2 regions of the Pseudoalteromonas marina genome follow, and region 1 is predicted to be linked to the other one. Evidence: riboswitches for the same ligand, from Rfam matches in the RefSeq annotation. Region 1 holds a riboswitch; the other holds the start of a gene.
The links. A riboswitch is a leader RNA that binds a small molecule or an ion and turns the genes downstream of it on or off. The one in region 1 is predicted to bind lysine.

Region 1 (4,125 bases):
ACAGCCAAACAACGAGTAGTGGGAATACCTAATGCGTGCATAGCTTCACTCATTACGTATTCACGAATAGCAGGGCCTAATGCACATCGCCCATCGCCACCTCTAGAATACGGGGTAGCGCCTGAGCCCTTTAACTGAATGTCCCACAGCTGGTTTTTATCGTCATTTATAGCACCAAGCAAATGCGCTCGCCCATCACCCAAACGCGGCGAAAAGTGACCAAACTGGTGCCCAGAATAACCAAGCGCTACCGACTTTATTTGCTGTGATTCATTGCCTGCAAAGGTACTAGGGCGCAGCTGCGGCTCAACACCTATATTAAACTGCTTTGCTAACGCTTCGTTCCACAAAAGCAGTTGCGGAGCTGCAACGCTTGATGGTTGATCTTCTATTGCGAAATTATCTGCTATGTCTGTGTATCTCGGCACTAGTTTCATGGTTAATTTCCTGACTGTTGACGTATACCTACGCGATTGTCACCCACACCATAGGCCACAATTAAACTTAGCTCTTGCATACTTAAACCACTTTGCTTTTGCATTTCGTTAAAAAATGCCTGCGCAGCAGTGAGTGATTTTTTAGTTTGCAGCCCACCATCAATAATTTTATGTGCCCTTAGGTAACTCTCTACATCTCGCGAAAGTAAAAAAGTGTCTTTGCCAAGTGCTCTTAAGGCATAAGGGCCTGTATTACCGCCTAATCGGGCACCGTGTTTTTTTAAATGCGCCCATAAACCAATAATATTATCTGTTGGCCACTGGGCAATAAACTTGCTAAAACTGCCATATTCCTGTGCTATTTCGTGGATCATGTAGGCATTTTCAGGAATTGTTTTCACTTTTTTATAATTACGAATAATACGCTCATCACTCGCTTTTTGCTCGAGCATATCGGGCGGCATCATTAATAGCTTATCAACGCTGAATTCCCAAAAAACCTCTCTAAAGCCCGGCCATTTGCTGTTTATTACCGACCAGTAAAAACCACTTTGAAAAACTTTTCGGGTAAATTCTTCAAGCCAATCGTCGTCACTTAACGTGCTTAATGCTTTTTTAGATAAGGGTTTTGCGAGTAATAACTTAAGCATTTTTTCAGAGCCTTTTCGCTCTACTGCTCGCTTATAAATATCGCTAAATTTTTCCATACTTATTAAATACCTCGCTGCTCATAGGGTTAGTTTACGAGAAAAGCAGCCAATACGTAACCACCCACATTTTCGATGAACTAATCTGTACCCTGCAACTTGACACCTAGACGGCTAAAATGTTTTAATCGCCGCAATTACCCTATTTAAATTGTATTTTGTTAAACCTTTTGCGGTTAAACAAAATACAAAGGGCTAGAAGAGGTGCGTTATTCAGGTAGCGTATGTTAGGAGCGCAAACTCCAGTGAGCATACGTCAGGGGAATACCGCCGAGAGGTAAACGCTTTTGCGAAGCAATTACTTCGGGCGACTAGGTTGAATCCTAGCGACTGTCACCAATAGCTGTTTTAAAACAGCTTATTAGTTTGGTGGAGAGCTTCTGGTCTTAAATAATAAGGCCTTGCGCCCTATTATTTTAAGCCCATTCGCTCTTCGAATACTGTTCGAACGACGTTAATGCGGCTCACATCATACAGCCCCTTTAATATCTCGAACACCTTATAGGTTCGTAAGAGATGATCAATAATTTCAATTTAAACGACTACGCACTGTGGACAGCGCTTGTTACGCCGTTTGATCAACAAGGTAATGTTGACTACGACACGCTCACAACACTTGTTAGCGAACAAGAAGCAGCACACAACGGTATTTTACTGCTCGGTAGTACAGGTGAAGGCTTAGCCCTTACGCTTAAAGAGCAACAAGCGATTGTTGAGCATGTGTGCCAATTAAAACCCAGTGTACCGCTTATGGTTGCTGTTGGTGGTAGTAATTTAGCTCAACAAAAAGAATGGGTTAGCTACTGTAACCAATTACCTATTCACAGCTACTTATTAGGCTCGCCTCTTTATGCAAAACCAGGAGCTGTAGGTCAAACTCTTTGGTACGAAAGCTTGTTAAACGAAAGCGCGCATCCGTGTATGTTGTACAACGTACCTGGGCGCAGCGGTGTAAGCATTCCTATCGAAACCATTGAAAACTTAAAAGCGCACCCAAAACTGTGGGCCTTAAAAGAAGCCAGTGGCAACATCACCCAATTTGAAGCATACCGACAAGCCGCGCCTAATTTAGCGCTATACAGTGGCGACGATGCACTTATGCCCTACTTCGCACAAGCTGGCGCAAAAGGCTTAGTATCGGTTGCGGCAAACGCATGGCCAAAACAAACGCACGAGTTTGTAAAACGTAGCCTAAGCGGTCAACACCCCAATTTATTTGCTCAGTGGACTCGCGCTATTAATAGCCTATTTACTGTAGCAAACCCTATCCCCGTTAAAGTGCTAATGCACCAACAAGGCCGCTTAAGTAGCCCGTTGTTGCGTCCGCCTTTGACGCATCTTGAGTTAACGCAAACCGATTGCATTACCACTGCAAACGACACCATTTTATCTTGGCATTAAATACAGGTTTTTATAATGAGCTGGTTAGAACTACTTAATAATTTAGAATCGGGCGCAGTACGCGCAGCATCACAAAACGAAAGCGGCCAATGGGAAGCCAACGTAGAAGTAAAACAAGGCATTTTAGAAGCCTTTAAAAATGGCACTAACACCGAGTTTGCAGGCGGATTTGTTGATAAGCACAACCTTGCACCGCAAGAGTTTAGCACTGACGACGGCGTGCGTATGGTACCAGGTGGTTCAAGCGTTCGTCGTGGTGCCTACGTAGCTAAAGGCACTATTATTATGCCACCAGCGTACGTAAATATTGGCGCATACATCGACGAAGGCACTATGGTTGATAGCCACGCATTAGTGGGTTCGTGCGCACAAGTTGGTAAAAATGTGCATTTAAGCGCAGCTGTTCAACTTGGTGGTGTACTTGAGCCAATCGGGGCAAGCCCAGTAGTAGTTGAAGACGATGCGTTTATTGGCGCCGGTTGTGTCATTGTTGAAGGCGTAGTGGTTAAAAAAGGCGCGGTACTGGCACCAGGCGTGCGTTTATCTGCAACCATTCCGGTATACGACTGCGTTAACGAGCGCCAGCTAGATAAAGGCGAGCCAATTCCAGAGTACGCCATTGTAATACCGGGCTCTCGCCCTGCGTCTAACGAGTGGGCTCGTGAGCAAGGCCTAAGCATGTCGTGTGCGTTAATTGTTAAATACCGCGACGAGCAAAGCGATGCATCATTATTGCTAGAAGAGGTTTTACGATAATGAGCTTTTTGAGCACGCCAATCAAAACCGCTGTTAATAAGCTTACTCAGCAACTTGATACCCCTTTTTTTGTTTACGACCTAGATAAACTAAACGCACACCTTACCCGTTTAGTTGCACAAACCGATGTAAAGCTTTGGTATGCTGTAAAAGCGAATCCGCTGTCTAAGGTTATTCAAAGCTTAGATAGCGCAGGCTTTAACTTTGACGTAGCAAGTAAAGGTGAACTTGAACAAGTACTTGCACAAGGTATTAGTTCGCAGCGCGTGCTCAACACAGGACCTGCAAAGAGCCCTAAACAAATTAAACACTTTATCGAGCGCGGCGTACGTATTTTTGTTGCCGAAAGCCTCAATCAAGTGCGTTGGTTAAACCAACAAGCGCAGCTGCAAAATACGCAGCTGCAAGTTTTATTGCGTGTGCAACTACGCTGGCCTGAAGGTGAAAAAAACCCACTAGGCGGCGACAGCCTTACTCCGTTTGGGCTTGGCTGCGATGAATGGCAAGCGCTCAATACTGGCGATTACCCAGCACTTAATTTTGATGGCCTGCATATTTTTCAGTGGGGCAACATGCTTAGCACGCAAAAGCTAAGCGAGCTGTGGTCGCAAATGATTGCACCGCTTACCACCTTGGCTAATAACTTAAATATAAACCTTAAAATTTTAGATTTAGGCGGCGGTTTAGGCATTCCTTATACACAAAACGAGACAATACTTGAATGGGATGGTCTTATAGCCGCGCTTGCTAAAATTAAAAAAGAGGCGGGTGTAGACGAGCTTTGGATGGAGCTTGGCCGCTACGCTGTAGGCGAATGCGGTCAT
Region 2 (4,125 bases), on a different contig from region 1:
CGTTAATTACGTCGCAACCTAATACTCAAAGCCAGGCCAACACCTTTTTTAGAATATGGACATTGAAAGAATCATTAGCTAAAGCAACTAGCCGCCCTATTGCGAAATTACTTAGTCCCAACGTATTTAACGAATTAACCTTAGTAAGCTTTGCCGCAAGCAGCCAAGTAGTAAACACGCAAACAGAGACGTTTGATTTAACCTTAGTGCATAAAAAAAGCACCGACTGGCGGTGCTTTTTGTTAACCGATGTCTCGCTTATACCAATCCGCTAAATTAAGTGATCTATTTTGAGGATAGATAAACGTGTTGATAGCTAGGCAAAAAATTCGTTATTTAGTTGTTCTAAATGAGAATTTTTTAACGCAGATAGCGACACTTTTAGCCCCTAAAAATGATTAAGTATTATCACGAATTAGTATTGCTGGTTAAGCTTCTAACAAACGGCTATGAATAGCCTGAACCACATTATCAGATTCACTTTGTTCGACTAAAAAGCATAGGTTGTGCTTACTTGCTCCATGACAAATTAAGCGAATATTAAAGTCACTTAATACCTGCATTAAGTTCATTTCGTGTTGGCGAAGTTGAATCTCAGAGCCAATAAGTGCCACCAGTGTTAAGTTGTTTTCAACCGATACATGGCAAAATTCAGCAAGCTTATCTAAACACGCTTGGTCGAGCTCTGGGCGCGACGCGTTAGGTGCATTATCAAGCGTTATTGCTACACTAATTTCAGACGTAGTTACCAAATCAACCGATATATTAAACTCGCTTAAAATAGTAAATACACGGGCTAAAAAGCCACTAGCCAATAGCATTTCAGGGCTTTTAAGGGTGAGCAAAATTTGATTTTTACGCTGGGTTACCGCGCGAATTCCTGGCTGCTGCGATTTTTCACGCTCTATCCACGTACCACCACGTTCAGGCTCGCGGCTTGATCCAACAAACACATTAATATGACTACGGCTAGCGGGTAAAATAGTAGCTGGATGCAATACCTTTGCACCAAAGGTAGCCATTTCAGCGGCTTCATCAAAGCTTAAGCGAGCAATGGGCGATGCCTTTACACATAATCGCGGATCGGTACTAAAAATACCCACAACATCAGTCCAAATATGTACGCTTTTGGCGTTTATTGCCTCAGCAAGTAAAGCGGCACTGTAGTCAGACCCACCACGGCCAAGCGTTGTTGTTTGTCCAAATTCGTCACTGCCAACAAAACCTTGGGTTACAATAACTTGGTCATCTAACAGTGGGATCAAATATTCTTTAGCAGCTTGTGCAGTTGCGCTTACATTTGGCGTTGCTTTTCCAAACTGACTATCTGTTTTAAGTACTTGGCGTACATCAAAGCGATCGGCATTTAACCCTTTTAAACGCAGCACTTGCGCAAATAAATACGACGATAAACGCTCACCAAAGCTAAGTAACTCATCGTGCTGCTGATCAGTTGTCAGTGTTTCAAGCGCTAGCGTTTGAAATGCTTTTAACGTTTCGTTAAAACCTACTGCTAAATCGGCATCAAGCGATAACTCATCTAAAATAGCCTGTTGAATGGCTAGCACGCCGTCAATGTGTTCTTGGCGCTGCTGTGGGGTGATGCTTGATTTACACAGTGCAACCAAATGATTAGTTACGCCGGCACTGGCGCTCACAGCGACAATACGCACGCTTTTATCGGCAACAATAATTTCGCTACAACGACTCATCGCATCAAAGTTAGCCACACTGGTTCCGCCAAATTTGGCAACGATGTAATCTGATTTAACGTCCGATACTGTTTGCGGCACTGATTGGGTAGTCATTTAGTCTCCTTTTGCGGTATCCAAACCGCGATAAAACAAGAAGAACTTGGCAAGTGAATGCTTGAAGGTAAATCCACTGCCAGAAGCTCTCCACCTAGATTGGTGACAGTTTTGAGGATTCAGCCCCATAAACCGAAAAACAACATCGACGTAACGTTGGTTTTCTCGGCGAGTACTTCCCTCTTTAATGGTTATGGGCGTTCGTCACCTACCATTAAATACCTAAGTATCGCACCTCTTCTGAATGTTGTATTAACCAATGGCTAATAAAACAAAACCCCACTATAAAGTGGGGTTTGAAAGTTAACGTTTAGACGTCTAGCTGTCAAGCGTTTTAATGCGGTTTGTTAAGCAAAACTTAAACAAACCCGCCCATGTAATAAGCGCCCGCATAACCCACGGTATAACTTACTAACAAATAGAGCGACAAACGTAAGTAACTCATAAATGTTAGCTCTTTTACTTTACTCATAGCAATAATACCCGCAGCCGATCCAATAATTAGCATAGATCCGCCAACACCGGTTGCATAAGTAAACGATAACCAATCTTGCTGGCTCATTACTATATTCGCTTTTAGTAAAGCAGCAGTGAGCGGTACGTTATCAACCCCAGCCGATAAAATACCCATTAAGTAGTTAGCGTACTGTGGCGCCATAACGGTGTAAAGGTCGGTAAACTTACTTAGCATTCCAATCTCTTTTAATGCACCTACCAATAATAAAACCCCGACGAAAAACAGTAAGGTGTCGTATTCTATGTCGCGTACGTAGTCGATAATGTTTTTGTTTATGTCTTTTTTGCGCATTAAAAATTGCGCCACTAAAAACATGATTGATAAACCACATAAAAAAGTTAATAAAGGCGGTACACTGTAAATTACACTTAGCGCAAGTATACTTATTACTGTAGATACAAAAATAACTGCTATGGTGATGTCGGTTTTTTCTATGCGTTTTTTTCCAGACTTTGAAAAGGTTACATCCCCTTTCATGCCAATACTTAGCATTGCTGCTAACAGCATAACGCTAATAAATGCAGGCGCAATAAGCAGTAATAAGTTAGCAATGGTTACCTTGCCATCTAAAAATATCATTAAGGTTGTTACGTCACCGGTAATTAACGACACACCACCGGAGTTAACACCAAACACAATAAGTGTGGCATATTTTATAAGCTTTTTAGGCGGTAGTTTTAACGACATAACTACAGCAAGCGATATTAACGTAGCCGTTACGTTGTCTGAAACCGACGAAAACAAAAAGGCAAATACCCCAACCAAAAACATCAGCTTGCGTTCGCTAATACTTGTTGGCATTACTCTGTGCACAATATTTTCGATAAACCCTTTTGAGTTTAAATAAGCAACAAAGGTCATGGCGGCCATTAAAAACAACCACAGCGATGCTATCTCTAAAATATTTTCGTTAAGGAGTTCTTGTACTTGCTCTGGGCTTTGCCCATGCAAAGGGAAAATAAACAGGAGGATCCAGCAAAGCGTGCCAAAAAAAAGCGTGGTTTTAGCTTTATTTACATGGATGATATCTTCTATAACAATCAATAAAAATCCGATCGCTATCAGGGTTAGAATAATCGTGGAAACCATGGGTATTAAATAACCTTTGATATTGTTTTAAAGAACACACGTAAAGTCCCTCTCGACGTGCCTATTTTCGGCGCGAATGTTAGCACTGCGGCTATACAAAAACTATTATTAAATAGTCTTAAAAACGAATACCATATACAGGCTAGATTAATTAGAATACGTAATAATGAGACGCTTCTAAATTCTCAATAATAAATTACTAGGATGTTGTAACACCTTATGATCCCAGCTAAAAAGCGACTAAATACCCTTAGCGAACATTGGGCAGTTTTAGAGCTATTATTTAAACGTTTTAAAATGGCCGACTTTAGCCTAAAAGACGTGCAAAATGCGATAAAACAAAAACAACCCACGTGGAACAACGAGCGCATTTACAAAGAAACAAACCGTTTGCTCAATCAAGATATTTTAATTCCACTGGCTAAATCATCACAGCTTGAAATTAACCGTGCAATTACTGACTTTGCTACTTTTTTACTGCAAGAAGAACATTTGGGCTTAGCACAAGAAATTAGCGTGTTAGTAGACGATCTTGCCCGTTTAGGTAATCGTTTAGATAACGCTGGTAGCATGGAAGACTTTGACGATTTACGCCGATTTAGCCGTATTATGGATGATCGGGTACGTAAAATAATGAAACTTTACGCGCACAACGAAAACGCCATTTTAAATATTGTTGAACAAGCTAAATCAAACAATGCGGTGCAATCA

Region 2: linked by a shared signal. The riboswitch ahead of lysC (lysine-sensitive aspartokinase 3) and the one ahead of dapA (4-hydroxy-tetrahydrodipicolinate synthase) in region 1 are both predicted to bind lysine.

The regions. Positions count from the first base shown of each region.
Region 1 covers NZ_AHCB03000007.1:528,759-532,883, forward strand. Annotated here, with positions in the region: gene PMAN_RS13605 (protein adenylyltransferase SelO) at 1-437, opposite strand, end outside; gene PMAN_RS13610 (DNA-3-methyladenine glycosylase I) at 440-1,144, opposite strand; lysine riboswitch at 1,336-1,532, shown strand; gene dapA (4-hydroxy-tetrahydrodipicolinate synthase) at 1,661-2,545, shown strand; gene PMAN_RS13620 (2,3,4,5-tetrahydropyridine-2,6-dicarboxylate N-succinyltransferase) at 2,561-3,301, shown strand; gene PMAN_RS13625 (PLP-dependent decarboxylase) at 3,301-4,125, shown strand, end outside.
Region 2 covers NZ_AHCB03000005.1:1,145,696-1,149,820, reverse strand. Annotated here, with positions in the region: gene PMAN_RS05410 (4'-phosphopantetheinyl transferase family protein) at 1-275, shown strand, start outside; gene lysC (lysine-sensitive aspartokinase 3) at 429-1,808, opposite strand; lysine riboswitch at 1,884-2,056, opposite strand; gene nhaD (sodium:proton antiporter NhaD) at 2,167-3,414, opposite strand; gene PMAN_RS05395 (hypothetical protein) at 3,634-4,125, shown strand, end outside.